3 regions of the Pseudomonas sp. G2-4 genome follow, and region 3 is predicted to be linked to each of the others. Evidence: predicted binding sites of a transcription regulator. Region 3 holds the regulator's gene; each other region holds the start of a gene.
The links. Region 3 encodes sigma-54, which starts transcription at its own class of promoters, with help from an activator protein. Its sites were predicted from a motif close to ANTGGCATNNANNTTGCTNT; they were not measured.
Positions count from the first base shown of each region.

Region 1 (9,982 bases), 710 kb from region 3:
AGGAATTGCTGGCCCGTGCCTGTCACCTGGCAAGCCCGCGCGGGCAATCGCCCTTAATGGCGCTCAATTGTGCCGGGCTGCCGGAGTCCATGGCCGAGACCGAGCTGTTCGGCTACGGCCCCGGCGCCTTCGAGGGGGCCCGGGCGGAAGGCAAGCTCGGCCTGTTGGAACTGACCGCCGGCGGTACGCTGTTTCTCGACGGGGTCGGGGAGATGAGCCCGCGCTTGCAAGTCAAATTGCTGCGCTTCCTGCAGGACGGGTGTTTCCGCCGCGTCGGCAGTGATGAAGAGGTCTACCTGGATGTCCGGGTGATCTGCGCTACCCAGGTGGATTTGTCCGAACTCTGTGCCCGGGGAGAATTCCGTCAGGATTTGTACCATCGCTTGAACGTCCTTTCCTTGCACATCCCGCCCCTGCGCGAATGCCTCGATGGCCTGGCGCCGCTGGTGGAGCATTTCCTCGACCAGGCCAGTCGCCAGATTGGTTGTCCGCTGCCCAAGTTGGCCCCCGCGGCGATGGACCGCCTCAGTCACTACCATTGGCCGGGTAACGTCCGGCAGCTGGAAAACGTGCTGTTCCAGGCCGTTTCCCTGTGCGATGGCGGGACGGTGAAGGCCGAGCACATTCGCCTGCCGGACTACGGCGTGCGTCAGCCCTTTGGCGATTTTTCCCTCGAGGGAGGGTTGGACGACATTGTCGGGCGTTTCGAGAAAGCGGTGCTGGAGCGCCTGTACTCCGAGCATCCCAGCAGCCGGCAGCTGGGTAAGCGGTTGGGGGTTTCTCATACGACTATTGCCAATAAGTTGCGTGAGTATGAGGTCGGTAAAACCGAGTCATAGCTATTTAACTATTGTGTTTTTGCTGGCCTCATCGCGAGCAGGCTCGCTCCCACAAGGTTATCGATTGCTCACAATCATGGGAGCACTGGAGATCCAATGTGGGAGCGAGCCTGCTCGCGATGACGACAGTGGCCGTTGCCAAGGTCAAGCGTTGCCGTAAGCGGCACAACACCGCCGGTTTTTCGTCTTCGAGACATTTCAAAAACCCCTTCCAGAACCCTCCAGCCCTTTGTTTGCCGGGGTGCTGGGCGCCAGAAAAAAGTTGGTCTGCAAATTGCTTATGCCTCAGCAGTACAGCAGTGGACGGCAAACGTCCGGCATGCAGAGGAACGACAGTGGACAAGTACCTTTATGTGGCAATGACCGGCGCCAGCCAGAACGCGCTGGCGCAGCGGGCCCATGCCAACAACCTGGCGAACATCTCCACCAACGGTTTTCAGAAAGACCTGGAGCAGGCGCGCTCGATGCCGGTGTTCGGCGACAGCTTTCCGGCGCGGGCGTTTGCCATGTCCGAGCGGCCCGCCACTGACTTCACCCCGGGAGCACTGGTGGAGACCGGTCGTGACCTCGATGTTGCGGTCAGCGGGCAGGGCTGGATGGCCGTGCAGAATCCCGATGGCGGTGAAAGCTACGTGCGCACCGGCAGCCTCAACGTCGACGCCCTGGGTGTGCTGCGTGCCGGCAACGGCATGCCGGTGATGGGCAACGGTGGGCCGATCGCGGTGCCGCCGGAGCAGAAAATCGAAATCGGCCAGGACGGCACCATCAGCATCCGCGCCATGGGCGAAGGTCCGCGCGTGATGGCTGAAGTCGACCGCATCAAGCTGGTCAACCCGGACCTCAAGACCATGACCAAGGGCCTGGACGGCTCGATCCGGACCAAGGACGGCCAGCCGGCGCCTATCGATGGCACCGTGCAGCTGGTGTCCGGGTTCCAGGAAGCGAGCAACGTCAATGCCGTTGATGAGATGACTTCGGTGCTGGCCCTGGCCAAGCAATTCGAGCTTCACGTCAAGATGATGAACACCGCCAAAGAAGGCGACGAGGCCATGGCCCGGGTCTTGCAGATCTAATCATTAATTACAGCGCTGCGCCGAAAAACAGGCGTACGAGGAGAATCGAATGCTTCCGGCTCTATGGGTTGCCAAAACAGGTCTGTCCGCCCAGGACACCAACCTGACGACCATTTCCAACAACTTGGCGAACGTCTCGACCACGGGTTTCAAACGTGATCGCGCCGAGTTCCAGGACCTGCTGTATCAGGTCAAGCGCCAACCAGGCGCCCAGTCGACCCAGGACAGCGAACTGCCGTCGGGCCTGCAAGTGGGTACTGGTGTGCGCATTGTCGGCACTCAGAAAAACTTCACCGCCGGTAGCCTGCAAACCACCGAGCAGCCGCTGGACATGGCTATCGACGGTCGCGGTTTCTTCCAGATCCTGCAGCCGGACGGCACCACGTCCTACACCCGTGACGGTACGTTCCACCTCGATTCCAACGGCCAGATCGTCAATGCCAGCGGTTTCGCCCTGGAGCCGGCCATCATCATCCCGAACGATGCTCAGACGTTCACCGTGGGCCGCGACGGCACCGTGTCCATCACGGTGGCGGGCAACCCTGCCTCCCAGGTGATCGGCAACCTGCAGACCGCCGACTTCATCAACCCGGCCGGCCTGCAAGCGACAGGCAACAACCTGTTCCTGGAAACCGCCGCCAGTGGCGCGCCGCAAGTCGGCACGCCGGGCCTGAACGGGTTTGGCACCACGCTGCAGAACACCCTGGAAACGTCCAACGTGAGCACCGTGGAGGAGATGGTCAACATGATCACCACCCAGCGCGCCTACGAGATGAACTCCAAGGTGATTTCCACCGCCGACCAGATGCTCTCGTTCGTTACGCAGAATCTGTAATCACGTCTATAGAGGCGGCCTGAGGTCGCCTGCAACACCGAGAGGTAGGGTCATGAATCGCTTCGTATCTGTTCTGGCACTGAGTGGCATCACCGCACTCGCGGGCTGTGTCGGGCCAACGCCCAAGCCCAATGACCCGTACTACGCTCCGGTGTTGCCGCGCACGCCGTTGCCGGCTGCCGCCAACAATGGCTCGATCTACCAGGCCGGTTTCGAGCAGAACCTGTACAGCGACCGCAAGGCCTTCCGGGTCGGTGACATCATCACCATTACCCTGAACGAGCGGACCCAGGCCAGCAAGAACGCCAACTCGCAGATCGACAAGACCAGCGAGACCAGCGTCGGCCTGACGTCGTTGTTCGGTTCCAGCCTGACTACCAATAACCCGATCGGCAGCGGTGACCTGAGCCTCAACGCCGGTTACGGTTCCGACCGGGCCAGCAAGGGTGACAGCAAGTCCGGCCAGAGCAACAGCCTGACCGGTTCGATCACCGTGACCGTCGCCGATGTGTTGCCCAACGGCATCATCGTCGTGCGGGGCGAGAAGTGGCTGACCCTCAACACCGGTGACGAACTGGTGCGCATCGCCGGCATGGTTCGCGCCGATGACATCGCCACCGATAACACGGTTTCGTCGACCCGGGTGGCCGATGCACGTATCACCTACTCGGGCACCGGTGCGTTTGCCGATGCGAGCCAGCCAGGTTGGTTCGACCGTTTCTTCCTCAGCCCGAAGTTCCCTTTCTAGGTGGCCCAGTTGAATCTTAAGCAGCTGTTGATGGGGGCGTTGGTGATGTCGCTGGCCTTTACCGCTCAAGCCGAGCGTTTGAAGGACATCGCCAGCATTTCCGGCGTGCGTACCAACCAGTTGATCGGCTACGGCCTGGTCGTGGGCCTCAATGGCACCGGTGACCAGACCACCCAGACCCCGTTCACCCTGCAGACCTTCAACAACATGCTGTCGCAGTTCGGCATCAAGGTGCCGGCAGGTTCCGGCAACGTGCAGTTGAAAAACGTCGCGGCGGTGTCGATCAGCGCCGATCTACCGGCGTTTGCCAAGCCCGGGCAGCAGGTGGATATCACCGTTTCCTCCATCGGTAACTCCAAGAGCCTGCGTGGCGGCACACTGCTGATGACGCCGCTCAAGGGGATCGACGGCAACGTCTACGCCATCGCCCAGGGCAACCTGGTGGTGGGCGGTTTCGATGCCGAGGGGCGCGACGGCTCGAAGATCACCGTCAACGTTCCGTCGGCCGGTCGCATCCCTGGCGGTGCGTCGGTGGAACGTGCGGTGCCGAGTGGTTTCAACCAGGGCAACAGCCTGACGCTGAACCTCAACCGTTCCGACTTCACCACCGCCAAGCGCATCGTCGACAAGATCAACGACCTGCTCGGCCCAGGCGTGGCCCAGGCGCTCGATGGCGGCTCGATTCGCGTCACCGCGCCGCTTGATCCAAGCCAGCGGGTCGACTATCTGTCGATCCTGGAAAACCTTGAAGTCGATCCAGGCCAGGCCGTGGCGAAAGTCATCATCAACTCGCGTACCGGTACCATCGTGATCGGACAGAACGTCAAGGTTTCCCCGGCCGCCGTGACCCACGGCAGCCTGACCGTGACCATCACCGAAGATCCGATTGTCAGCCAGCCAGGACCTTTGTCCAACGGCCAGACCGCCGTGGTCCCCCGTTCGCGGGTCAATGCCGAGCAAGAAGCCAAGCCGATGTTCAAGTTCGGCCCGGGCACTACCCTGGATGAAATCGTCCGGGCAGTGAACCAGGTCGGCGCGGCGCCGGGCGACTTGATGGCGATTCTCGAAGCCTTGAAACAGGCCGGCGCGTTGCAAGCCGACCTGATCGTGATTTGAGGAACTAGCCGTGGATATGCGCAAGGGCGCTTTGATCAGCGGGGATTCGGGGTCCTACTCGGACCTGAACCGCCTGAACCAGCTCAAGGTTGGCGACAAGAACAGCGACAGCAACCTGCGCAAAGTGGCGCAGGAATTCGAGTCGCTGTTCCTCGGCGAAATGCTCAAGTCCATGCGTTCGGCCACCGAAGCAATGGGCAAGGACAATCCGCTTAATACGCCTGAAGCCAAGCAATACCAGGAAATGTACGACCAGCAGTTGGCCGTATCGATGTCTCGTGAGGGCGGCGGTATCGGCCTGGCCGATGTGCTGTTACGCCAGATGTCCAAGAATAAACCGCTGGCGCCAGGCGAGGCGGCCACCTTGTCGGCTGCCAAGCAGCAAGAGGCGCTGGACAAGGTTGCCAAGGCGCCGGTGCCTACGCCAATAGCGGCCGGCACGCTGCCTGACGGGCCTCTCTCACGCTCCAACGGCCAGCGCCCGCTGTGGGCTTCCCGGGCCGTGAACGCACCGCAAGGGGCGGGCGAGAGTACTCATCGCAACGACATGGAATTGATCAACCAGCGTCGCCTGGCCTTGCCGCCGAAACTGGCGGACCGCCTGCTCGCCGGGCTGGTGCCTTCGGCCTCGGTCAATGCCGATGTGCCAGCGCAGAACGTCTTGACGGATCGCGTCGTTGCCGCCGCCAAGCCGGCTACTGGCGAACTGGCCAATGGCGACTGGCTGGCGGCGCTCAAGGCTTCCGAGCCGAATGGGGGGATGCAGGTTTACGGTCGCTCCGTGGCACAACCGCCACTGGCGCCGGCCCGCAAGGCCTTCCGCGATGCCGACGAATTCGTCGACGCCATGTTGCCGATGGCCAAGGAAGCCGCGGATCGCATCGGTGTCGACCCACGTTACCTGGTGGCCCAGGCTGCCCTGGAAACCGGTTGGGGCAAGTCGGTCATGCGCCAGCCTGATGGCTCCAGCAGTCACAACCTGTTCGGTATCAAGGCCAGCCAGAGCTGGAAAGGTGATTCGGCGCGGGCGATCACCAGCGAGTTCCGCAACGGCGAGATGGTCAAGGAGACGGCCGAGTTCCGTTCCTACGCCTCGTATCGCGACAGTTTCCATGATCTGGTCAACCTGTTGCAAAGCAACAGTCGCTATCAAGATGTGCTGAAGTCGGCCGATAACCCCGAACAGTTTGTACGCGAGTTGCAAAAGGCCGGTTACGCCACCGACCCGAACTACGCCAACAAGATTTCGAACATAGCCCGGCAGATGACGAGTTACCAAAACTACGCTTCGGCAGGCGCCACCACGACTTTATAAGGTCTGAACCATGAGTTTGCTCAATATAGGGATGTCGGGTCTGTCAGCAAGCCAGACCGCGTTGGTGACCACGGGTAACAACATTGCCAACGTCGACACGGCCGGTTATTCGCGTCAGCAGACCGTGCAGACCACCAAGGCCTCCAACCAATACGGCAACGTGTTCATCGGCTCCGGCACAACCCTGGCCGACGTGCGCCGGGTGTATAACTCCTATCTTGAAGCTCAGCTGAAAACCACCACCTCGCTCAACAGTGACGCGGCGGCCTATCAGGGACAAATCACCCCGCTCGATTCCCTGTTGTCGGACAGCGGCACCGGCATGAACGGCGCGCTGACCAAGTTTTTTGCCTCGGTGCAAAACGTCAATGCCAAGCCTGGTGACGATGCTTCCCGTCAGTTGCTGCTCAGCGACGCCCAGGCCTTGAGCAACCGTTTCAACTCGATCGCCAGCCAACTGACGGCACAGAACGAGAATATCAACGGCAACCTGACGAACATGGTTGAACAGATCAACAACCTGGCTGCCACCGTTGCTCAACTGAACAAGAAGATCGCCGAGGTCTCCAACTCCGGTGGTGCTCCTAACGACCTGCTCGATGCCCGCAACGAGACCATTCTCCAACTGTCGACCTTCACGGGTACTCAGGTTGTGGAAAACGGCAGCAGCCTGGACATCTATCTGGGCTCCGGCCAGCCGCTGGTGATGGGCAGCACCGTCAATACCCTGCAAGCCGTGCCGGACAAGAACGATCCGGGACGCGTGGGCATCCAGCTCAACAGCGGTTCCAGTTCGATGGACCTGACTTCGGTGCTCACCGGTGGCGAGATTGGCGGCCTGATGCGCTACCGCAGTACCGTGCTCGACCCGGCTATGAACGAGCTGGGGCGCGTGGCCCTGGTGGTCGCCGACCAGATGAACGCCATTCAGGCCTCGGGCATCGACAAGAACGGCGCTTTCGGTTCCAACCTGTTCAGCAGCATCAACAGCGCCGCTCAGATGAGCCAGCGCAGCGTCGCCGCGTTGACCAACAGCGCAGGCTCCGGCAACTTCAACGTGGCCATCGAGGACACCGGCAAGCTGACCACCAACGACTACAAAATCACCTTCACCACGGGCACGGACTATACCGTCCAGCGCCTGCCCGACGGCACGTCGATGGGCGCGTTCAACACTGCGACCACACCGCCACCGGTGGTCGATGGCTTCTCGCTGACCTTCGGCAGCGGCCCGGCGGTGGCCGGTGATTCGTTCAAGATCACCCCGACCCGTAACGCGGCGACCAGCATCAAGACCGAAATGACCGATTCCAAGCGGCTGGCGATTGCCGCGCCGTTGGGCGCAGCCATCACACCGGGCGGCAGCGGTACGCTGACCATTCCGGCCAGTGGCCAGCCGACGATGACCACCAAGCTGGACATCTACGACGAAGCCACCACCACCATCATCCAGAACGGCATCAAGAGCTCCATGCCGGTCAAGGTGGTGTTTGGTGCGACGTCCACCGACGGCACCAGCCAGGCTTACCGATTGCTGGATGCTAAAGGCGGCCTCATCAGCAGCGGCACGATCAAGCCTGGCCAGAGCAATACCCTGAGCTTGAGTGTCCCGCTCAAGGACGCCAGCGGCACGCCGATCATGGATTCGTCTGTTCCACCGGTGCAACGCACTGTCACGTTTGACATGTCCATCGCTGGTTCGCCATCCGAAGGTGCCGGTATTGATGTCAGCCTCAGTCAGCCCGGCACCCTGGACAACCGTAACGGTACGGTTCTGGCCGGCTTGCAGACTGCCAAGACCGTGGACACCGGTTCCGCCAGCAAAGGGATTTCCCTGAACGACGCCTACGGCAAGCTGGTGGAGGGTGTCGGCTCCAAGGCCGCCCAGGGCAAGCTCGACAGCGCCGCCACTGGTGCAATCCTGGACAACGCCAAGACCGCCCGCGACTCGTTGTCGGGCGTGGACCTGGATGAAGAAACCGGCAACCTGGTCAAGTTTCAGCAGTACTACACCGCGTCTTCGCAGATCATCAAGGCTGCGCAGGAAATCTTCAGCACATTGATCAACAGTCTTTAAGGAGCCGTAGCCCATGCGCATTTCCACCTCCCAGTTTTACGAGAGCACGGCTGCGAACTACCAGAAAAACTTTGCCAAGGTGGTTAAGACCAGCGAAGAAGCCAGTAGCTTGGTACGCATCAATACTGCCGCCGATGATCCGGTTGGGGCTTCGCGTCTGCTGCAGTTGGGCACTCAGGCGTCGATGCTTGCCCAGTACGAAACCAACGCCAACACCATCAAGGCGACCCTGGGCACGACTGAAGCCGTAATGACCAGCATCGGTAATGTGCTGCAGCGCGCCAAGGAATTGGCCGTCGGTGCCGGCAACGCCGGCTACACCGACGCCGACCGCCAAGCCAACGCCTCGGAGCTGGCACAGATCGAAGAGCAGTTGCTGAGTCTGATGAACAGCAAGGACGAAAACGGCAAGTACATTTTCGCAGGCTCCAAGGGCGATACCATGCCGTTCACCCGCAACAACGATGGCAGCTACAGCTACAACGGTGACCAGGTGACCCTCGACCTGCCGGTTGGCGACACCATGTCGATGGCCACCAACAGCACGGGATGGGAAGTCTTCCAGCAGGCCGTCAATACCAGCCGCAGCCAGGTCACCATGACCGCCCCGGCAGTGAATGACGGCCGGGTGGTCTTGTCCGATGGTCAGGTATCGTCCAGCGTCAGCTATAACAGCAAGTTCCGCAGTGGGGAGCCGTACACTGTTGAGTTCACCAGCGGCACCCAACTAAAAATCACCGACTCCGGCGGCAATGATGTCACCGCAGAAGCCAGCCGGGGTGGTGCTTTCGACCCCAACAGCAAAAGCGGCCAGGCGGTGCAGTTCCGGGGACTGGAATTGACTCTGAACATCAATCTGCAGACCGGTGATAACGCCGGCACCGTATTGCCTGGCCATACTTTCACCCTGGCCGCCAAGCCGGACACTTTTGTCCCGACCCGCAGCCCGGGCAACCCGACCACGGTCCAGATTACCGACAGCACGATCACTGATCCGGTGGCGTATCACGCTAGCTTCCCTACCGGTTCGGCTGTGTTGAAGTTCACCAGCGCCACTGATTTCGACCTTTACGCTGCGCCGTTGACCGCTGACAGCCAGCCGGTGTCCAGCGGCACCCTGGCCGGCAACGTGGCTACCGCTTCGGGGGTGAGCTTCACCCTGGACGGTACGCCGGCTGCCGACGATCAGTTCAGTATCGCGGTCAACACCCATGAGACCCAGAACATCCTGGATACCGTGAACCAGCTGAAAACCGCGCTGAGCACGCCGACCAACAATGATCCGATTGCTGTGCAGAAGTTGCAGGCGTCGCTGGCCTCCGGTATCGCTAACCTGGCGAGCGGCACAGATCAATTGTCCAGCGCCTTGAGTTCGGTGGGCGGGCGCGGACAGGCCTTGGAAAATCAGAGCGACACCAACCAGAGCCTGATCCAGGCCAACACCCAGACTCAATCGTCGATCCGTGATTCCGATGCGGCCGAAGTGATGACCCGACTGACCTTGCAGCAGACCATGTTGCAGGCCTCGCAACTGGCCTTCAGCAAAATTGCCCAATTGGGCCTGTTCAACAAGATCTGAGCCGGTATTCACCGAGCCGCCAACCGTCTTTTTTTAAGCGGTTCCGGGGCTCCGACCTGAAAAGGTCGGGGCCCGCCGCTCGAGAGTTTTTGCCGTGAAGTCACTTCCCCTCGTCAGCATTGTCATCCCCGCGTACAACCCACGGTTTTTCGACCAGGCACTGCTCAGCGCCCTGGCCCAGACCTACGAACAAATTGAAATCGTTGTCTGCGATGATTCGCCTGGCGATGAAATTCGCCATATCGTCGAGTCTTTCACCCAGCCGGCGCATCCGGTCCGCTATCTGCGAAACCCTCGACGACTGGGGCTTCAGGGCAACCTGTTGCGCTGTGTCGAAGAGGCGCAGGGTGAGTTCATCAAGGTGCTGTGTGACGACGACCGGCTGTTTGCGCCGAGCATT
Region 1 covers NZ_CP125957.1:1,686,946-1,696,927, forward strand. The annotation lists gene QNH97_RS07510 (sigma-54-dependent transcriptional regulator) at 1-839, shown strand, start outside; gene QNH97_RS07515 (flagellar basal body rod protein FlgF) at 1,175-1,912, shown strand; gene flgG (flagellar basal-body rod protein FlgG) at 1,962-2,747, shown strand; gene flgH (flagellar basal body L-ring protein FlgH) at 2,800-3,495, shown strand; gene QNH97_RS07530 (flagellar basal body P-ring protein FlgI) at 3,526-4,611, shown strand; gene flgJ (flagellar assembly peptidoglycan hydrolase FlgJ) at 4,622-5,926, shown strand; gene flgK (flagellar hook-associated protein FlgK) at 5,937-8,003, shown strand; gene QNH97_RS07545 (flagellar hook-associated protein 3) at 8,017-9,582, shown strand; gene QNH97_RS07550 (glycosyltransferase) at 9,677-9,982, shown strand, end outside.
Region 1: a site for sigma-54 is predicted at 1,101-1,120, ahead of QNH97_RS07515 (flagellar basal body rod protein FlgF). Genes of this name have one in related genera too.

Region 2 (9,982 bases), 2.1 Mb from region 3:
TTCTTGGCGATCGCCACAGCGGTGTCTTTTTGTGCATCAGTGACTTTGGTCATCGAAGATAGGGACACAACACCTTTGTTGGTTTCGACTTTGATGTCGCTGCCAGGAATGCCTTTTTCGGTGACCAGGTCAGCTTTGACCTTGGTGGTGATCCAGGTATCGGAAACGTCTTCCTTGGCCTCTGTCACTTCGCCCGCAGCCAGCATCATTGGAGCCTGAGTTGCTTGAGTGGTCTCGGCGAAAGCGCTAGCCATGGTCAGGGTCAGTGCGGTAGCAGCGGCGGCAGTGATAGCGAACTTCTTCATACGAGTAACTCCTGTTTTTCTCAAAAACTGCCGGACGTGCATCCCGGCAGGGTTAACAGGAGTAGTGCGAAGGCTGTGCCAGTTTTGAAACATTAATTAAATCGTTTTAAATCAATAAGTTAAGCGAAGCGGCGATTTTCGTAATCATGCAAAATGCAAGACTTGCCGATTTTCAACATGCAACTTGCCGGTTCGGTGTTCATTTCTAAGTTTATGATTTCGAAGATTTTATAAGGCGGGACCTTAAATCCCGCCATATAACCACATCTAAATCACGGAGCTGTTCCAGAGCCGGTGCAACCCGCTGGCAGAAAATCTTGGGCGGCATTCGAACCACATGTCCAAGACCCTGCGGACGAGCGAGAGAGCGTAATGGTCTTGCCCATTACCTGACTGGGGGCTTTCGTAAGGGTACACACAATGGTTCCCCCAGCGGCGGCCGAGCCTGTGACGGAAAACGTGCAGTTACTGGACGTCGGGAAGTTCATGTTGGTCGCCGACGGATCGGTGCCCTGATTGACCAGATCCTCGTATGGCACCTTCAATGCGCTGATTTCCCCCAACCCGGCTGTCGCCTTCGCCCGCGCCTGGTACTTGGAATATTGCGGCAACGCAAACGTCGCCAGAATGCCAATGATCGCCACAACGATCAGCAGCTCGATCAGGGTAAAACCACTCTGCTTATTCATAAACATCTCCAATGCATGAGGCGAAATCTCATGACCTGAAACGGCCGTTGCACGGCACATGCCAACCCTGCGCGCCCTGCCGGCAAGGGGGTTCAACCAGTAAAGCTCCAGCGTCCTACCCCAACAACCGCACTATCTGACGTTTTTTGTCACCCTGCCCCGCTGGTTTGGCGTCGATGCTTGACTAGGCTATAAGTCATGAACTGTCCGCCGCCGGTATCCCCATGAATGACATCGCCCTCAGCGGTTTGACCAAGCAACTGGTGCTGGCCGAACTGATCACCGAGCAAAGTGCGCAGCAGGCGTACCAACAGGCCCAGCGCAATCGCATGCCCCTGATCAGCTATCTGGTGCAGAACAAACTGGTGCAGAGCCGCCGGGTTGCTGAAATTGCCTCGGAGCATTTCGGCGTCGCCCTGCTGGACCTCAACAGCCTGGACAAGGACTCTCAGCCCATCGGGCTGGTCAGCGAAAAGCTGCTGCGTCAACATCACGCGCTGCCGCTGTGGCGGCGCGGCAACAAGTTGTTCGTGGGCATCTCCGACCCGACCAATCACCAAGCCATCAATGACATTCAATTCAGTACCGGCCTCACCACCGAAGCCATCCTGGTGGAGGACGACAAGCTCAGCGATGCCATCGAGAAATTCTTCGAATCCAGCAGTACAGGCCTGGAAGGCATGGGCGACGTCGATCTCGACGGCCTGGACATCGAATCGATCGACGATTCCAAGCAGGAGTCCATCGGCGGCATGGACACCGACGACGCCCCGGTGGTGCGCTTCGTCAACAAGATGTTGCTGGACGCGATCAAGGGCGGCTCTTCCGACCTGCATTTCGAGCCCTACGAAAAAACCTACCGCGTGCGGGTGCGCACCGACGGCATCCTTCGGGAAGTGGCCAAGCCGCCGATCCAACTGGCCACCCGCATCGCCGCCCGCCTCAAGGTCATGGCCAGCCTCGATATTTCCGAACGGCGCAAACCCCAGGATGGACGGCTGAAAATGCGCCTGTCGAAAAACAAATCCATCGACTTCCGGGTCAACACCCTGCCCACGCTCTGGGGCGAAAAAGTGGTGATCCGGATCCTCGACCCATCCAGTGCGCAAATGGGCATCGATGCCCTGGGCTATGAACCGGACCAGAAAGACCTGTACATGGCGGCCCTCAAGCAGCCACAGGGGCTGATCCTGGTGACCGGGCCGACCGGCTCGGGCAAGACCGTGTCGCTGTACACCGGGCTGAACATCCTCAACACCGTGGACATCAATATTTCCACCGCCGAAGACCCAGTGGAAATCAACATGGAAGGCATCAACCAGGTCAACGTGAACCCGCGCCAGGGGCTGGATTTTGCCCAGGCCCTGCGCTCGTTCCTGCGCCAGGACCCGGATGTGATCATGGTCGGCGAGATCCGCGACCTGGAAACCGCCGAAATCGCCATCAAGGCCGCCCAGACCGGGCACCTGGTGCTCTCCACGCTGCACACCAACAGCGCCGCCGAAACCCTGATCCGCCTGCAGAACATGGGCATCCCTGGCTTCAACATCGCCACCGCGGTGCACCTGATCATCGCCCAGCGGCTGGCGCGCAAGCTGTGCACCCATTGCAAGAAAGCCATCGAGATTCCCGAGGAAACCCTGCTCAAGGAAGGTTTCCCCCGGGAACGCATCGGTACATTCACGATCTATGAGCCGGTCGGTTGTGAACAGTGCAACCACGGTTACAAAGGGCGCGTGGGGGTCTACGAAGTGGTCAAGAACACGCCCGAACTGCAACGGTTGATCATGGCCGAGGGCAACTCGCTGGAAATCGACCTGCAGATGCGCAAAGACGGTTTCAACGACCTACGCACCTCGGGGCTGCAAAAAGTGATGCAGGGCGTCACCAGCCTCGAGGAAATCAACCGGGTCACCAAGGATTGAACATGGCGGTCAAAGCAGTCAAAACCGATGTCTACACGTGGGAAGGCAAGGACCGCAAAGGCACGAAAATGAGCGGCGAACTGACCGGTCAGAGCCCAGCCCTGATCAAGGCTCAGTTACGCAAACAGGGCATCAGCCCGGAGAAGGTACGCAAGAAGTCCACCTCGATATTCAGCAAGGGCAAGCGCATCAAGCCGTTGGACATCGCCCTGTTCACCCGCCAGATGGCGACGATGCTCAAGGCCGGCGTGCCCCTGTTGCAGGCGTTCGACATCATTGGCGAGGGCTTCGACAACGCCAACATGCGCAAGCTGGTGGACGAGGTGAAACAGGAAGTCGCGGCCGGCAACAGCTTCGCGGCGTCGTTGCGCAAGTGCCCGCAGTATTTCGACGAGTTGTACTGCAACTTGGTGGACGCCGGTGAACAGGCCGGTGCCCTGGACACGTTGCTGGACCGGGTCGCGACCTACAAGGAAAAGAGCGAAGCGCTCAAAGCCAAGATCAAGAAAGCCATGACCTACCCGGCGGCCGTGGTGGTGGTCGCGGCCGTGGTCACCGGCATCCTGTTGGTCAAGGTGGTGCCGCAATTCGAGTCGGTCTTTTCAGGGTTTGGCGCAGAGCTACCGGCCTTCACGGTGATGGTCATTGGCCTGTCGGAGTTCTTGCAGGAATGGTGGTGGGTAGTGCTTGGCGGTTTGGTCGGGGCGTTTTTTGGTGTGAAATACGCCCTCAGGCGTTCCGAGCGTTTTCGCGACTGGCGCGATAAATGGCTGCTCAAGCTGCCGCTGATAGGCAGCTTGATGTACAAGTCCGCCGTGGCTCGCTACGCCCGGACGCTGTCCACCACATTCGCCGCCGGCGTACCGCTGGTGGAGGCCCTGGATTCGGTCTCGGGCGCCACCGGCAACGTGGTGTTCAAGCGCGCGGTGCAGCGCATTCGCCAGGATGTCTCGACCGGGATGCAGTTGAATTTTTCCATGCGCGCCTCCGGCATCTTTCCCAACCTGGCGATCCAGATGACCGCCATCGGCGAAGAATCCGGCGCGTTGGACGACATGCTCGACAAGGTGGCGAGTTTTTATGAGGCCGAGGTGGACAATCTGGTGGACAACCTCACCAGCCTGATGGAACCCTTCATCATGGTGGTCCTGGGGGTGGTCGTCGGTGGCCTGGTGGTTGCCATGTACCTGCCCATCTTTCAACTTGGCTCTGCGATCTGACATGCCCCTGACTGATTTCTTCGTGCTCTATCCCCTGGCCTTCGTGCTCACTGCGTTATTGCTCGGATTGATCGTCGGCAGCTTCCTCAATGTACTGGTGTGGCGCCTGCCGAAGATGCTCACCCGCGAATGGCGCGTGCAAGCCCATGACCTGCTGGGCCTGCCGGCCGAAGCGCCCGGCCCGGTCTACAACCTGATGCTGCCGCATTCCCAGTGCCCTCACTGTGGTCATCGTATTCGCGCCTGGGAAAATATCCCGTTGTTGAGCTACCTGATGTTGCGCGGTCGCTGTTCCAACTGCACCGCGCCCATCGGCAGGCGCTACCCGCTGACCGAACTGGCCTGCGGCGCCTTGTCAGCGTTCGTCGCCTGGCACTTCGGCTTTGGCTGGCAAGCCGTGATGGTGATGGTGTTGAGCTGGGGCCTGCTGGGCATGAGCCTGATCGACGCCGAGCATCAATTGCTGCCCGATACCCTGGTGCTGCCGTTGTTATGGCTGGGCTTGATCGTCAACAGCTTCGAGCTGTTCGTGCCCTTGGACCAGGCGATGTGGGGCGCGGTGGCCGGCTATCTGGCGCTGTGGTCGGTGTTCTGGGTGTTCAAGCTGATCACCGGCAAGGAAGGCATGGGCTATGGGGATTTCAAGTTGCTGGCGATGCTGGGGGCCTGGGGCGGCTGGCAGATCCTGCCGCTGACCTTGTTGCTGTCGTCGCTGGTGGGCGCCGTGGTCGGGGTCATTGTGCTGCGCCTGCGCGATGCCCCGGGGTCGACGCAGATCCCCTTCGGCCCCTATCTAGCGATTGCCGGCTGGATTGCCTTGCTCTGGGGTGGTCAAATAACAGACTTCTATTGGCAGTCTGTCGGTCTCTAATGTCGATCTTTTATGAATAACCCTGCGGAAAAACCCTGGATTCTCGGCCTGACCGGTGGCATCGGCAGCGGCAAAAGCGCGGCCGCCCAGCACTTCATCGACCTGGGCGTGCATGTCATCGACGCCGATCACGCGGCGCGCTGGGTGGTTGAACCAGGACGTCCGGCGCTGGCTGACATCGCTGAACACTTCGGCCCGGGCGTATTGCAAAGCGACGGCACGCTGGACCGAGCGGCCCTGCGCAAACTGATCTTCGAAAATACCGAGGAGCGCCGCTGGCTCGAGGCGCTGCTGCATCCGCTGATCGCCGAGGAAATCGCTCACCATCTGGCTCAGGCACAATCGCCCTACGCGATTCTGGTATCGCCGCTGTTGATCGAGTCGGGCCAGTACGCCATGACCCAGCGGATCCTGGTGATCGATGCACCGGAACACCTACAGATCGAACGTACCTTGCAGCGCGACCAGACCAGCGAGCAGCAGGTCCAGGCGATCCTCAAGGCCCAGTCCAGCCGCCAGGACCGCCTGAGCCATGCCGACGACGTGGTGGTCAACGACCGCGACCTCGCCTGGCTGCACAGCGAGGTCGAGCGCCTGCATCACTTTTACCTTACTTTGCGTGGAGGCCAATCATGAGCCAAACCCCAACCGTTGATTGCCCAACTTGTGGCGCCCCAGTGGAATGGAGCCCGGAGAACACCTTCCGGCCGTTCTGTTCCGATCGCTGCAAACTGATCGACCTGGGCGCCTGGGCGTCGGAAGAACACAAGATCCCGGTCAGCCCCGATGCCGAGGATGAGCTGTTCAGCGAGGATTTCGAGCCTCGCTCGCACCATTAAGGCCGCATGAAACCGTAGTCCTGCTCATCGTCGAGGTTTTCCGCCAGGAAACTCAACTCATCGGCCAGATCTTCAACGCTGCGCACTGTCTTGCTCTGTTGCACGATCGCACTGAGCAGGGCACGCAGGCTCAAGCCCGGGTCGAAGCCGATCTCCATCGCGGCATCGTGGCTACGCCTGATCTCTTGTCTCGCCCACTCATAAACACTCATGGTTGTACTCCTGGAAGTTTTCCAGAGCATGAAGGGCGCCTGCCCGGCCAGCCTTGATGTGAATCAAGGCTTGTCGTCATCGTTCCAGGGTGCCGACAGGTAGCGCGTGCGGTTGAACGTCTCCAGCCATTCAGGGCTGAACACCACCAACGCACTGATCACCATGCCGTTGATGAAGGCCTCGGGGAAGATGATCAGCCAGAGATAGCCGATGAAATCCTCCAGCCAGTAAGGCATGGCAAATAGGCCGTCGTACCAGAGCAAACCGAGCCCCAGCAGCAGGCACAACAATGCCGAAAGCGCGGCGGCGAGGAATCCCGAACAGAAGATGTACACAAACAGATTGCGCGGCTGGGCGCGCTCCACCAGGATCGCGCAACACTCGGTGACCAGCACTGGCAACAGGATCAGCAACGCACCGTTGACGCCCACCGCCGCCATGTCCTGGCGGCCCAGCAGCACCAGCGCAAGTTGGGCACAAAAGCCACCGAGGATCGCCAGCGGCCAGTCCAGCAGCAAGGTCACGGCGGTCATGCCGATAAAGTGATACGAGACGCCCGTGTCGAAGTCCCGTCGCACCAGCCACAATAGGAACAGCGCCAGCACCGTGCCGAACAGCAAGTGTTGGCGACGGTTGTCAGTGAACAGCTCGACCCACGGCGCCCGCGCCACCGCCCAGACCAACACCGGCACGTAGATCAGCCAGCCGCCCGCCAAGGTCTGTGGTGAGAGTAACTCGGCACCGATCATGGGACTGCTCCTTTCGCTTGTCCTTGCATCAAACAGGCTGTTGTGGCGAGGGAGCTTGCTCCCGCTGGGCGTGAAGCAGACCCAAAGAATTTGCGACCGCTTCGCGCTCAAGCGGGAGCAAGCTCCCTCGCCACGGTGACTTCAAGCCAGCAGTCTACACCCCACCATAAAGCCGCCATTAATCAACGCAACCCTTTCAGCTTGTCGCAATTGAACGCTAAGCTTGGGCTCATGGATGACTCCGATTATTTACGCCTGCTGACCATCGCGGCCGAGCAAGCCAACGCCTTTCTCTCCAATGCCCGCAAATGGGAGCGTGAGCGTTGGGTCTGCCAGCGTCTGCTGCAAGGGCTGAACGTACCCTATCGCGCCGACGAGTTCGCCCCCGCAGGCGAGCCGCCGGACGTGTTGTTTCGGGATGCCAACTTCGAGGTGTTTTTCGTCCTCGACGAAGGCCGGCGCCTCAATGACGAGTGGCGCGACGAACTGCAACGCCGCCGCAGCGCCTTCTCCCTGAGCCAACTGGTGCGCCGCGAAGCCAAGCCCCGGCGGATCCCGGCCAATGAGTTCCTGATGCGGCTGGCCCCGACCCTGCGCAAGAAGGCCCACAACTACACCGAGCGCGGCATGGACTTGGGGGAGCTGGACATCATTGCTTTCGCCAGCCTCAAGCGCGAAGTGCTGGACCTTAATAGCCACTTCCCGCCGCCCACCGAATACCTGCGCCAGGGTTGGCGCTCGCTGTCGCTGGTGGGACCGACGTTCGCCCGAGTGCTGTTCGCCCATCCCGATGCACCGGACTTCCTGCGGGGCAACCTGGGGCGCAGCATTGTGTTCGATGTCGGGATAAGCCTGTGAGTCCATTACAGGAACTGATTGCCACCGTGCCCCAGCAAGGCCGCGTACGCTGGATTGGCGTGCGACCCCAAGGCCATGCGCCCATGCTCGAGCTGGACGCCGTGGAGGCACGCCTGGAGGCTGGCCTGACGGGCGACCATGCCCGTCCCGGCGTGCGCAATGCGCGGCAAGTCACCTTGATTCAATGGGAACACCTGGCCGTGATCGCCTCGCTAATGGGACGCCCGGCGGATCGCCCCGTTTTACCGCAAGAACTGCGACGCAACATCGTGGTCAGCGGTATCAATCTGTTCAGCCTCAAGGGCCGGCGCTTTCGCATCGGCCAGGCTCTCTTCGAAACCACCGGTTGGTGCCAGCCGTGTGCGCGGCTGGAGCGCAACCTTGGGGAAGGTACGTTCCAGGCCGTACGCGGCCATGGCGGAATCACCGCACGGGTGTTAAAAAGTGGAATCATTCGCCTGGATGACAGCTTGAGTGTCGAACCCGTTCCAGCGAGCGGCTACGCTGCTTTCAATGCCGGATAGCCAGACGCTGTAGCGTCTACACCTTTCGCAACGTCTACCTGACGAGGCCTTTATGACCAGCCGCCTGAACCCAGAAGACCAGAAGCATGTCGAAGAGTACCTGCAACTGTCCCAGCACCGAGTCGAGCGCCGGCCTTTCCGGCCATGGATGCTCCTGGTGGTGGTGGTGGCCGTGACCATCGGCCTGGGCCTGTTGAGCCGAATGATCAGTTACCTGACGCTATGAAGCGCGTCGCGCTCGCTCGGGTAACGGCACCGATTTCCTTTAGCCTTGCGAGATATCCCCATGACTCATCGAATTGTCATCGTTGGCGGCGGCGCCGGCGGCCTGGAGTTGGCTACCCGTCTGGGTAAGACTCTGGGCAAGCGTGGCACGGCCAGTGTGATGCTGGTCGACGCGAACCTGACCCACATCTGGAAACCGCTGCTGCACGAAGTGGCCGCCGGATCCCTGAACTCCTCCGAAGACGAACTCAACTACGTCGCCCAGGCAAAATGGAACCACTTCGAGTTCCAGCTGGGGCGTATGAGCGGCCTGGATCGCGAGCGCAAGCGAATCCAACTGGCCGCCACCTACGACGAGGCCGGCCTGGAGCTGTTACCGGCCCGGGAGCTGGGCTACGACTCCCTGGTGATTGCCGTCGGCAGCACCACCAATGACTTCGGCACCGAAGGCGCGGCGCAGCACTGCCTGTTTCTTGATACCCGCAAGCAGGCCGAGCGCTTCCATCAGCAATTGCTCAACCATTACCTGCGCGCCCACGCCGGCCAGACCGATGTGGTGGAACGCATCAGCGTCGCCATCGTCGGAGCCGGTGCGACCGGCGTCGAACTGGCGGCCGAGCTGCATAACGCCGCCCACGAGCTGGCGGCCTACGGCCTGGATCGGATCAAACCGGAGAACATGCACATCACCCTGATCGAGGCGGGTCCACGGGTCTTGCCGGCGCTGCCGGAGCGTATCGGCGGACCGGTGCACAAGACTCTGGAGAAACTCGGGGTCAATGTCATGACCAACGCCGCCGTCAGCCAGGTGACCGCCGACAGCCTGATTACCGCGGACGGCCAGGTGATCGACGCGAGCCTGAAAGTCTGGGCCGCCGGGATTCGCGCACCGGATTTCCTCAAGGAAATCGACGGGCTGGAAACCAACCGGATCAACCAGCTGCAAGTACTGCCAACACTACAGACCACCCGTGACGAGAACATCTTCGCCTTCGGCGACTGCGCCGCCTGCCCACAACCCGGCAGCGATCGCAATGTTCCGCCCCGCGCCCAGGCCGCGCATCAGCAGGCATCGCTGCTGGCCAGATCCCTGAAGCTGCGTATCGAAGGCAAGGCCCTGCCGCACTACAAATACACCGACTACGGCTCGCTGATCTCGCTGTCGCGGTTCTCGGCAGTAGGCAACCTGATGGGTAACCTGACCGGCAGCGTGATGCTCGAAGGCTGGTTGGCGCGGATGTTCTACGTGTCGCTGTACCGCATGCACCAGATGGCACTGTATGGCATGTTTCGCACGGCGATGTTGATGCTGGGCAGCAAGATCGGACGTGGCACCGAGCCACGGCTGAAGTTGCACTGAGGCCTGACTGACGATTGCGCTGGATCAGCAATATTGATGCTGAATGATCCACCGCAATCGCGAGCAAGCTCGCTCCCACAGGATGACCGCGATCAACTGTGGGAGCGAGCTTGTTCGCGATGAGGGCAGAACAGTCAATGATTAACCTCGGGCAGGATCTCTGTCCGAGCTATCCATCAATCAAACCTGAAACCGCCCACAGGA
Region 2 covers NZ_CP125957.1:5,522,558-5,532,539, forward strand. The annotation lists gene QNH97_RS24175 (BON domain-containing protein) at 1-305, opposite strand, end outside; gene QNH97_RS24180 (pilin) at 578-994, opposite strand; gene pilB (type IV-A pilus assembly ATPase PilB) at 1,219-2,919, shown strand; gene QNH97_RS24190 (type II secretion system F family protein) at 2,922-4,139, shown strand; gene QNH97_RS24195 (prepilin peptidase) at 4,141-5,010, shown strand; gene coaE (dephospho-CoA kinase) at 5,023-5,646, shown strand; gene yacG (DNA gyrase inhibitor YacG) at 5,643-5,849, shown strand; gene QNH97_RS24210 (hypothetical protein) at 5,846-6,061, opposite strand; gene QNH97_RS24215 (energy-coupling factor ABC transporter permease) at 6,125-6,811, opposite strand; gene QNH97_RS24220 (DUF1780 domain-containing protein) at 7,043-7,669, shown strand; gene QNH97_RS24225 (MOSC domain-containing protein) at 7,666-8,193, shown strand; gene QNH97_RS24230 (DUF3094 domain-containing protein) at 8,246-8,419, shown strand; gene QNH97_RS24235 (NAD(P)/FAD-dependent oxidoreductase) at 8,480-9,778, shown strand.
Region 2: a site for sigma-54 is predicted at 1,041-1,060, ahead of QNH97_RS24180 (pilin). Genes of this name have one in related genera too.

Region 3 (9,982 bases):
CCTCAAGCGCTGGCAGAGCCATGCCTGGGCGCTGGCGACCTGCGCCCTGGAACCTTCGATTCCTCTTATTGAACTGGTGCAAGGATCTCCCGATGAGTAATACCCGTATCGAACGCGACAGCATGGGCGAACTGCAAGTCCCGGTGGACGCCCTCTACGGTGCGCAGACCCAGCGCGCTGTGGATAACTTCCCTGTCAGCGGCCAGCGCATGCCGGCGCAGTTCATTCGTGCCTTGATCCTGGCCAAGGCCGCCGCCGCTCGGGCCAACGTCGAACTGGAACAAATCAGCGCAGCCCAGGGCAAGGCCATCGTCGACGCAGCCCAAGGGCTACTCGAAGGCCAATTCATGGACCATTTCCCGGTGGATATCTTCCAGACCGGTTCTGGCACCAGTTCCAACATGAACGCCAACGAAGTCATCGCCACGTTGGCCAGTCGTCTGCTGGGGGAAACGATCAATCCGAACGATCACGTCAATTGCGGCCAGAGCAGCAACGACATCATCCCCACCAGCATTCACGTCAGTGCGGCGCTGGCCTTGCATGAGCAACTGCTGCCGGCGCTGCTGCACCTGGTGCAGGTGATCGAGCGCAAGGCCGTAGAGGTGCACCCGTTCATCAAGACCGGCCGCACTCATTTGATGGATGCCATGCCGGTGCGCTTGAGCCAGGTGCTCGAGGGCTGGGCGCAGCAGCTCAAGGCCAATATCGGCCATTTGCAGGACCTGCTGCCGAGCCTGCAATCCCTGGCTCAGGGCGGTACGGCAGTCGGCACCGGGGTCAACGCCCATCCCCGGTTCGCTGAGCTGTTCAGTCAACAACTGACGCAACTGACCCAGGTGCAATTTACCCCGGGCAAGAATCTGTTCGCGCTGATCGGCTCCCAGGACACCGCCGTGGCGGTTTCTGGACAGCTCAAGACCACGGCGGTGTCGCTGATGAAAATCGCCAACGACCTGCGCTGGATGAACTCCGGTCCGCTGGCGGGCTTGGGAGAGATCGAGCTTGAAGGCCTGCAGCCGGGCTCCTCGATCATGCCCGGCAAGGTCAATCCGGTCATTCCTGAAGCCACTGCGATGGTCGCGGCCCAGGTGATCGGCAACGACACCGTGATCACCATCGCCGGTCAATCGGGCAACTTCGAATTGAACGTGATGTTGCCGATCATCGCCCAGAATCTGCTGAGCAGCATCGCCCTGATGTCCACTGCCAGTCGCTTGCTGGCTGACAAGGCCATCGCGACCTTCAAGGTCAACGAGGCCAGGCTCAAGGAAGCGTTGTCGCGCAACCCGATCCTGGTCACGGCGCTGAACCCGATCATCGGTTACCAAAAAGCCGCTGAAATTGCCAAGAAGGCCTATCAGCAAGGTCGCCCGGTCATCGATGTCGCCCTGGAACACACCGACCTGACGCGCAGTGAGCTTGAGGTCCTGCTGGACCCGGAAAAGCTCACCGCCGGCGGCGTGTAACCCGACACCGCTGTGGAGGATTCACCATGGAACATTGGAAACGCACGATCGAACGGGCCAATCGCTGTTTCATGCTAGGTGAACTGGTGGACGCCCGCGAAGCCTATCTGCAAGCGTTGGCCCTGGCCCAAGTGCTGTTTGAGCGCTGGGCAGATGCCGACGAAGCCGTGGCCGCCTGCGTCGTCTCCCATCACAACCTGGCGGATCTGCACTTGCGCCTGAATCAACCGGAGGAGAGCGTCGAGTACCTCTGCGCCATCCACCAACGGTTGTTGCAGACCCTGCAGGACGAGCGCATGGCACCGGCCCTGCGCGCTGCGGCGTTGCGTCAGAGCCACAAGACCTATGTCGAGCTGCTGAATTTCATCAGCGAGCACGGTGAATACCCTCGCACGCAGCGCTTGTTGCACTGCAATGCCGCTTCGCCCCGGCAGCGCAACGCCCCTGTTCATTACGGAGTTCATTGAAAATGGCTTTTACCTTGCCTGCATTGCCCTACGCCTACGACGCCCTGGAACCGCACATCGATGCGCAAACCATGGAGATCCACTACACCAAGCATCACCAGACCTACATAAACAACCTAAACGCTGCGGTGGACGGCACCGAATACGCCGAATGGCCCGTCGAAAAACTGGTATCCAGCGTTGAACAATTGCCGCAAAGCCTCAAGGCCGCAGTGATCAACCAGGGCGGTGGCCATGCCAACCATTCGTTGTTCTGGGAAGTCATGGCGCCCCACGGCGGGGGCCAACCCGAGGGTGCCCTGGCCGCCGCGATCGAGGCGCAATTGGGCGGCCTTGAGCGGTTCAAGGAGGCGTTCACCAAAGCGGCGCTGACCCGTTTCGGCAGCGGTTGGGCCTGGTTGAGCGTGACCCCGCAAAAGACACTGGTGGTGGAAAGCAGCGGCAACCAGGACAGCCCGTTGATGAACGGTCATACGCCAATTCTTGGCCTGGACGTCTGGGAGCACGCTTATTACCTGCTGTACCAGAACCGTCGGCCTGAATACATCAACGCGTTCTACAACGTGATCAATTGGCCGGAAGTCGCACGCCGTTACCAGGCTGCGCTGGCCTGAGTGCCTTATAAACAATCCAAGGCTGACTATGGATACTGAAACTCTGGCGATAGGGAGCGGGCGGATGTTCCGCTACGCCTTGGGATCGCTGTTGCTGTTGGCCGGGATGACACTGCTGGTGGCTCAGGGCCTGGCGTGGCTCGACCTGGAGCCGAAACTGTTGCGTGCGCTGCAGGGCGGTGGGCTTTGCGCCTTGGGTACGGCGTTGGGGGCCGTGCCGGTGCTGGTTATCCGGCGCATGCCCCAGGCCGTGAGCGATTCGTTGCTGGGCTTCGGTGCCGGCGTGATGCTGGCCGCCACGGCGTTTTCGCTGATCGTACCGGGCATTGCCGCGGCCGAACAGCTGGGACTCACGCCTTGGGCAGCCAGTGGCCTGATCAGCTTCGGCATCCTGCTAGGGGCCTTCGGGCTGTATCTGGTGGACCGCAAAGTGTCAGCCAGCCCCGCAAGGCTGATAGAGGCGCCCGGACGTCCGGTCATCGCGCCGCGGATCTGGTTGTTCGTGTTTGCCATCGTGGCCCACAACATTCCCGAAGGGATGGCTGTCGGCGTGTCGGCGGGTGGTGGCATGCCCGATGCCGACAGCCTGGCGATGGGGATCGCCTTGCAGGATGTACCGGAAGGACTGGTGATCGCGCTGGTGCTGGCCGCGGCTGGGATGTCGCGGATCAAGGCCTTCCTGATTGGCGCCGCGTCAGGGTTGGTCGAGCCAGTGTTCGCGCTGTTGTGCGCCTGGTTGGTCAGCCTTGCCGAGATGCTGCTGCCCCTGGGGCTGGCGCTGGCGGCCGGGGCGATGTTGCTGGTGGTGACTCATGAGGTCATTCCCGAATCGCGCCGCAATGGCCACGACAAACTGGCGAGCCTGGGATTGCTGGTGGGGTTTTGTCTGATGATGGTGATGGATACGGCGTTGGCGTGACGCAATGCCTTCAATGCTTTTGTGGCGAGGGAGCTTGCTCCCGCTGGTCTGCGAAGCAGACCTTCTTGCTTGCGGGCTATATAGCGACATAGCGACGACTGCTTCGCAGCCGAGCGGGAGCAAGCTCCCTCGCCACGGGTGTGAGCCATGTCCCCGGACCAAACAGGGTTATTCGCCTTCGTCGAAGTATCTGTTGATCAGGTCCACCAGGGCATCCATCGCTTCCTGCGCTTGGTCACCTTCAGTTTGCAGATGGATCTTGGTGCCCTTGCCGGCTGCGAGCATCATCATCGCCATGATGCTTTTACCGTCGACCAAAGACTCCGGCGTGCGACCGACCCGGATGGTGGTTTCCTTGAATTGACCCGCAATCCCGACGAACTTGGCCGACGCACGGGCATGCAAGCCCAGCTTGTTGATGATTTCAATTTCCCGAGCAGGCATCGCGATGTGAATCCTTTAGCTGAGGTCGCGGTGGCGAACCTGGACGTTCTTCAGGGATTGCTGCAGAAGCTGACCCAGGCGTTCGGTCAGGTAGACAGAGCGGTGGTGACCACCGGTGCAGCCGATGGCAATCGTGACATAGGCACGGTTGCTCGCGGCAAAGCGGGGCAGCCATTTGAGCAGGTAGCTGGAGATATCCTGGTACATGTCCTCGACATCCGGCTGGGCGGCCAGGTAGTCGATCACCGGCTGGTCGAGCCCGGATTGCTCTCGCAATTCCGGTTTCCAATAAGGGTTGGGCAGGCAGCGCACGTCGAACACCAGGTCGGCGTCCACCGGCATGCCACGCTTGAAACCGAACGACTCCACCAGGAACGCGGTGCCTGGCTCCGGCTGGTTCAGCAGGCGCAACTTGATGGTGTCGCGTAGCTGATACAGGTTCAGGTTCGTGGTGTTGACTTTCAGGTCCGCCAAGTCGGCAATCGGGCTCAGCAGTTGGCTTTCGTCCTGGATGGCCTCTGCCAGGGAGCGGCTGGCGTTGCTCAGCGGATGGCGTCGACGGGTTTCGGAAAAGCGCTTGAGCAGTGTCTCTTCATCGGCATCGAGGTACAGCACATCGCATTGGATATGGCGGCTGCGTACTTCCTCGAGCAATTCTGGAAAGCGCGACAGATGGCTCGGCAGGTTGCGTGCATCGATGGACACCGCCACCAGCGGTTGCGCCAGCTCAGTGTGGATCAGGGCGCGTTCGGCCAGCTCCGGCAGCAGGCCGGCCGGAAGGTTATCGATGCAATAGTAGCCGCTGTCCTCAAGCACATTGAGCGCCGTGCTTTTACCGGAGCCGGAGCGGCCACTGACAATGATCATGCGCATGTTTAATGACCGTTCTGTTCGTCCACGACAACCTGATACAAGGCTTCGTTGCTCGGTGCGCTGCGCAGTTTTTCGCGCACTTCCTTGCGGTCCAGCATGCTGGCAATCTGGCGCAGCAGCTCAAGGTGCGCATCGGTGGCCGCTTCCGGAACCAGCAGTACGAACAGCAGGTCGACCGGTGCGCCGTCGATGGCGTCGAAATCTATGGCGGCTTCAAGGTGCAACAGCGCGCTGATTGGCGCGGAACACCCCTTGAGGCGGCAGTGAGGAATGGCGATGCCGTTGCCAAAACCGGTGGAACCGAGTTTTTCACGGGCAACCAGGGCCTCGAAGACGTCCTGCATTTCCAGATCCGGCACTTCGCGGTGGATCAGGTTGGCGATTTGTTCGAGGGCTTTCTTTTTACTGCCGCCCGGCGCGTTCACTTGGGAACGGCCGGGGGTCAGGATGGATTCTAGTCGGATCATGGATTGGGGGGGTTAACGACCGGTTGCGCCCTGGAGGAGGCTCTGGGTCTTTTCCTTATGCTTTTTAAGTTGGCGATCCAGCTTGTCGGTCAGCAGGTCAATCGCGGCATACATGTCTGAATGCTCCGCGTTGGCGACCACTTCTCCGCCGGGGATATGCAGCGTGGCTTCGATTTTCTGCAGCAGCTTCTCGACGGTCATCGTGACTTGCACATTGGTGATCTTGTCGAAATGCCTCTCCAATCGGTCGAGTTTTTCGCCGATATAGGTGCGCAGGGGTTCGGTCACTTCCAGTTGGTGTCCACTGATGTTGACTTGCATACAGCTTCTCCTTCGTTGCCAGTGCATAAAGCGGCAGGCAGAAATGCCTGCCACTGGAACGCTGTGGCGTGGCCTGTTACATCAACCGCTTGCGTTCGCTCGAAGGTGCGATCCCAAGGGATTCGCGATATTTTGCGACGGTACGGCGGGCCACCTGAATGCCTTGTGCCTCCAGTAAACCAGCGATCTTGCTGTCACTCAACGGCTTTTTCTGATTTTCCGCCGCCACCAGTTTTTTGATGATCGCGCGGATGGCCGTGGACGAGCATTCGCCGCCTTCGGAGGTGCTGACGTGGCTGGAGAAAAAGTATTTCAATTCATAGATACCCCTTGGGGTATGCATGAACTTCTGGGTGGTTACCCGGGAAATCGTCGACTCGTGCATGCCCACCGCCTCGGCGATGTCATGCAGGACCAGCGGTTTCATCGCTTCGTCGCCGTACTCCAGGAAGCCACGCTGATGCTCGACGATCTGGGTGGCGACTTTCATCAGGGTTTCGTTGCGGCTTTGCAGGCTCTTGATGAACCAGCGCGCTTCCTGCAACTGGTTGCGCATGAAAGTGTTGTCGGCGCTGGTGTCGGCGCGCCTGACGAACCCGGCGTACTGGGCGTTGACCCGCAGCTTGGGCACTGACTCCTGGTTGAGTTCCACCAGCCAGCGATCGTTGTGTTTGCGCACGATCACGTCAGGGACCACGTATTCGGGTTCGGTGGACTCGATCTGCGAGCCAGGGCGCGGGTTGAGACTTTGGACCAGTTCGATCACCTGGCGCAGCTCATCTTCCTTGAGTTTCATGCGGCGCATCAGTTGGCTGTAGTCGCGCCCGCCCAGCAGATCGATGTAGTCGGTGACCAGTCGCTTGGCTTCGGCCAGCCAGGGCGTCTTGGCGGATAACTGGCGCAGTTGCAGCAGCAGGCATTCGCCCAGGTTGCGGGCGCCGATGCCGGCCGGTTCGAATTGCTGGATGCGGTGCAGGACGGCTTCGATCTCGTCCAGCTCGATGTCCAGCTCGGGGTCGAAGGCTTCGAGGATTTCCTCGAGGGTCTCGTCCAGGTAGCCCTGATTGTTGATGCAATCGATCAAGGTCACTGCGATCAGGCGATCGGTATCGGACATCGGCGCCAGGTTCAGCTGCCACAGCAGGTGGCTTTGCAGGCTCTCGCCGACGGAGGTGCGGGTGGTGAAGTCCCACTCGTCGTCATCGCTGCTCGGAAGGTTGCTGGCGCTGGTCTGGTAGACGTCTTCCCAGGCGGTGTCCACGGGCAGGTCGTTGGGGATGCGTTCGTTCCATTCACCATCCTCAAGGTTATCCACCGTCGGGGCGGCTTCCTGGTAGGAGGGTTCCGGGATTTCGGTATTGGTTTTCTGCTCGACGTTGTCGGCCAGCGGATCGGTGTTGTCGAAGTCGTCGCCTTCTTCCTGGCGTTCGAGCATCGGATTGGACTCCAGGGCCTCCTGGATTTCCTGTTGCAGGTCCAGGGTCGACAATTGGAGCAGGCGGATGGCCTGTTGCAGCTGAGGTGTCATCGTCAGCTGCTGGCCCATTCTCAAGACTAGCGATGGTTTCATGGCAGGGGCTTAACACCTTATTCGCCGGCGCACATGCGCCATCCACTACAGGGCGCCGAAGCGCCAAACTTAAGCAAATTATATGCCTGAAACTGAAGTGTTTGCCTAGGGCACCGCCATAATAAAATTAGCGGCACCCGAGCGATTGACCAGACACTTTGCGCTTACAGGCGGAACTCATGGCCCAGATACACTTCCTTGACCAGCTCGTTGGCCAGGATGGTGGCGGAGTCACCCTCAGCAATCAACTGGCCATCATTGACGATGTAGGCGGTTTCGCAGATATCCAATGTCTCACGCACGTTGTGGTCGGTGATCAGTACGCCGATCCCCTTGGCCTTGAGGTGGTGGATGATCTGTTTGATGTCACCCACCGAAATCGGGTCCACGCCGGCGAACGGTTCGTCGAGCAGGATAAATTTCGGCGAGGTGGCCAGGGCGCGGGCAATTTCCACGCGACGACGTTCGCCGCCGGACAGGCTCATGCCCAGGTTGTCGCGAATATGGCTGATATGGAATTCCTGCAAGAGGCTTTCCAGTTCCTGGCGGCGGCCGGCCTTGTCGAGCTCCTTGCGGGTTTCGAGGATGGCCATGATGTTGTCGGCCACCGACAGCTTGCGGAAGATCGATGCTTCCTGTGGCAGATAGCCGATGCCGGCCTTTGCCCGGCCATGCATGGGCTGGTGGCTGACGTCCAGGTCGTCGATCAGCACGCGGCCCTGATCGGCCTGGACCAGGCCGACGATCATGTAGAAACAGGTGGTCTTGCCGGCGCCGTTGGGGCCGAGCAGGCCGACGATCTGGCCGCTGTCGATAGACAGGCTGACATCACGCACGACTTGACGGCTCTTGTAGCTCTTGGCCAGATGCTGAGCTTTCAGAGTTGCCATTACTGGGCCTTCTGCTCGTCGGTTTTCTTTTTCGGCTGGATCACCATGTCGATGCGAGGGCGGGACTCAGTGACCTTGCTGCCCGTGGCACGACCGGCGCTGGCCAGCTTTTTGTTGGTGTCGTAGACGATTTTCTCGCCTTGGGTAACGTTGTTGTCCTTGTCGACGACCTTGGCGCGGTCGATCAGTACGACACGGTCCTGGGACGCGTGATACTGGATGGTCACCCCGTAGCCTTGCACAGGCTTGGTGTCGCCCGCAGTCTGGAGTTGTTCGAAGTAGGCCAGGTTGCCCACCGAAGTCACCACGTCGATATCGCCGGCCGGGGTACGGGTGATGGTCACAGTGTTGCCGGTGACCTTCATCGTGCCCTGGGTGATGATTACATCGCCCTTGTAGGTGGCTACGCCGTTCTTGTCGTCCAGTTGGGCGTCGTCGGCCTGGATGCGGATAGGTTGGTCGCGATCGTTGGGAAGAGCCCAGGCGCTCGCGCTTCCCAGTGCTGCGCCCAGACTGAGCAAAATAGGGAGGGTTTTAGCGAGCTTCATACTGTCCTCTTACGTTCGATAGCAGGTGTATCCTGCTTTCCTTCAAATACGCTTTCATTCCGGTACCGGTCGATACACCCCCGGCGCCGTCGATTCTAACGGGTTGCTCGGTCTGCGCATATTCTCGCTGTGGGAACACGGTCATGCGACTGCTGGTGATGATGGTCGTGCGGTTTTTCTCATCGGTCCGAGCCACGCGTACCGAATCGATCAGTTCCACTTCGGTGCCGCCGGAGTTGACTTCGGCGCGCAGGCTTTGCACGTGCCACGGAAACTCTGTGCCACGGAACATGTTCAGGTCCGGCTTGGTCACCAGCGTAATATCGGTGGCCTTTACATGGTCGACCTTGTCGGACGTCATCTCATACTGCACTTTGCCATCGGGCAGGTATTGCAGGGTATGCGTGTTGGTCGCGTACCAGTCGATATTTTCTTCGACCGTGGCCGCGGGTTGGTCGAGAAACCGTTCCGGGCTGATGTTCCAATACCCCACCGCCGCGAAGATCGCCGCGATAGAGCCGAACACCACAATGGTGCGAATCTTCTTGCTCAGCATAAATGGCTCACAGGTACGCGGCGTTGGCCGCTTCGAGGCGGCCCTGGGCGCGCAGGATCAGTTCACAGAATTCACGGGCCGCCCCTTCGCCGCCTCGCGCGGTAGTAATGCCATGGGCGTGCTCGCGCACGAACGCAGCTGCGTTGGCGACGGCCATGCCCAGGCCGACCCGGCGAATCACCGGCAGGTCTGGCAGGTCGTCACCAAGGTAGGCCACCTGTTCATAGCTTAGGTTGAGTTGGCCCAAAAGTTCGTCCAGCACCACCAGTTTGTCTTCGCGCCCCTGATAGAGGTGCGGGATACCAAGGTTCTTCGCGCGCCGCTCGACCACCGGGGTCTTGCGACCGCTGATGATAGCGGTCTGTACGCCGGCGGCCATCAGCATCTTGATCCCTTGGCCGTCGAGGGTGTTGAAGGTCTTGAACTCACTGCCGTCTTCCAGGAAGTACAGGCGACCATCGGTCAGCACGCCGTCCACGTCGAAGACGGCCAGTTTGATCGCTTTGCCACGTTGCAGCAGGTCTGTGTTCATTTACATGACTCCGGCACGCAGCAAGTCGTGCATGTTCAGGGCGCCCACCGGGCGGTCTTCGTCGTCGACCACCACCAGGGCGCTGATCTTGTGGTCTTCCATGATTTTCAAGGCCTCCGCGGCGAGCATCTCGGCACGGCCTGTCTTGCCATGGGGCGTCATGACTTGATCGATGGTCGCGCTGTGGATATCGATGGTGCGGTCCAGGGTGCGGCGCAGGTCGCCGTCGGTGAAGATCCCGGCGAGCTTGCCGTCGGCTTCGAGAACCACCGTCATGCCCAGGCCCTTGCGAGTCATCTCCATGAGCGCGTC
Region 3 covers NZ_CP125957.1:975,726-985,707, forward strand. The annotation lists gene QNH97_RS04150 (FagA protein) at 1-100, shown strand, start outside; gene QNH97_RS04155 (class II fumarate hydratase) at 93-1,469, shown strand; gene QNH97_RS04160 (DUF2753 family protein) at 1,496-1,936, shown strand; gene QNH97_RS04165 (superoxide dismutase) at 1,939-2,550, shown strand; gene QNH97_RS04170 (ZIP family metal transporter) at 2,579-3,469, shown strand; gene QNH97_RS04175 (HPr family phosphocarrier protein) at 3,638-3,913, opposite strand; gene rapZ (RNase adapter RapZ) at 3,929-4,786, opposite strand; gene ptsN (PTS IIA-like nitrogen regulatory protein PtsN) at 4,789-5,253, opposite strand; gene hpf (ribosome hibernation-promoting factor, HPF/YfiA family) at 5,266-5,574, opposite strand; gene QNH97_RS04195 (RNA polymerase factor sigma-54) at 5,651-7,144, opposite strand; gene lptB (LPS export ABC transporter ATP-binding protein) at 7,309-8,034, opposite strand; gene lptA (lipopolysaccharide transport periplasmic protein LptA) at 8,034-8,582, opposite strand; gene lptC (LPS export ABC transporter periplasmic protein LptC) at 8,569-9,138, opposite strand; gene QNH97_RS04215 (KdsC family phosphatase) at 9,146-9,670, opposite strand; gene QNH97_RS04220 (KpsF/GutQ family sugar-phosphate isomerase) at 9,671-9,982, opposite strand, start outside.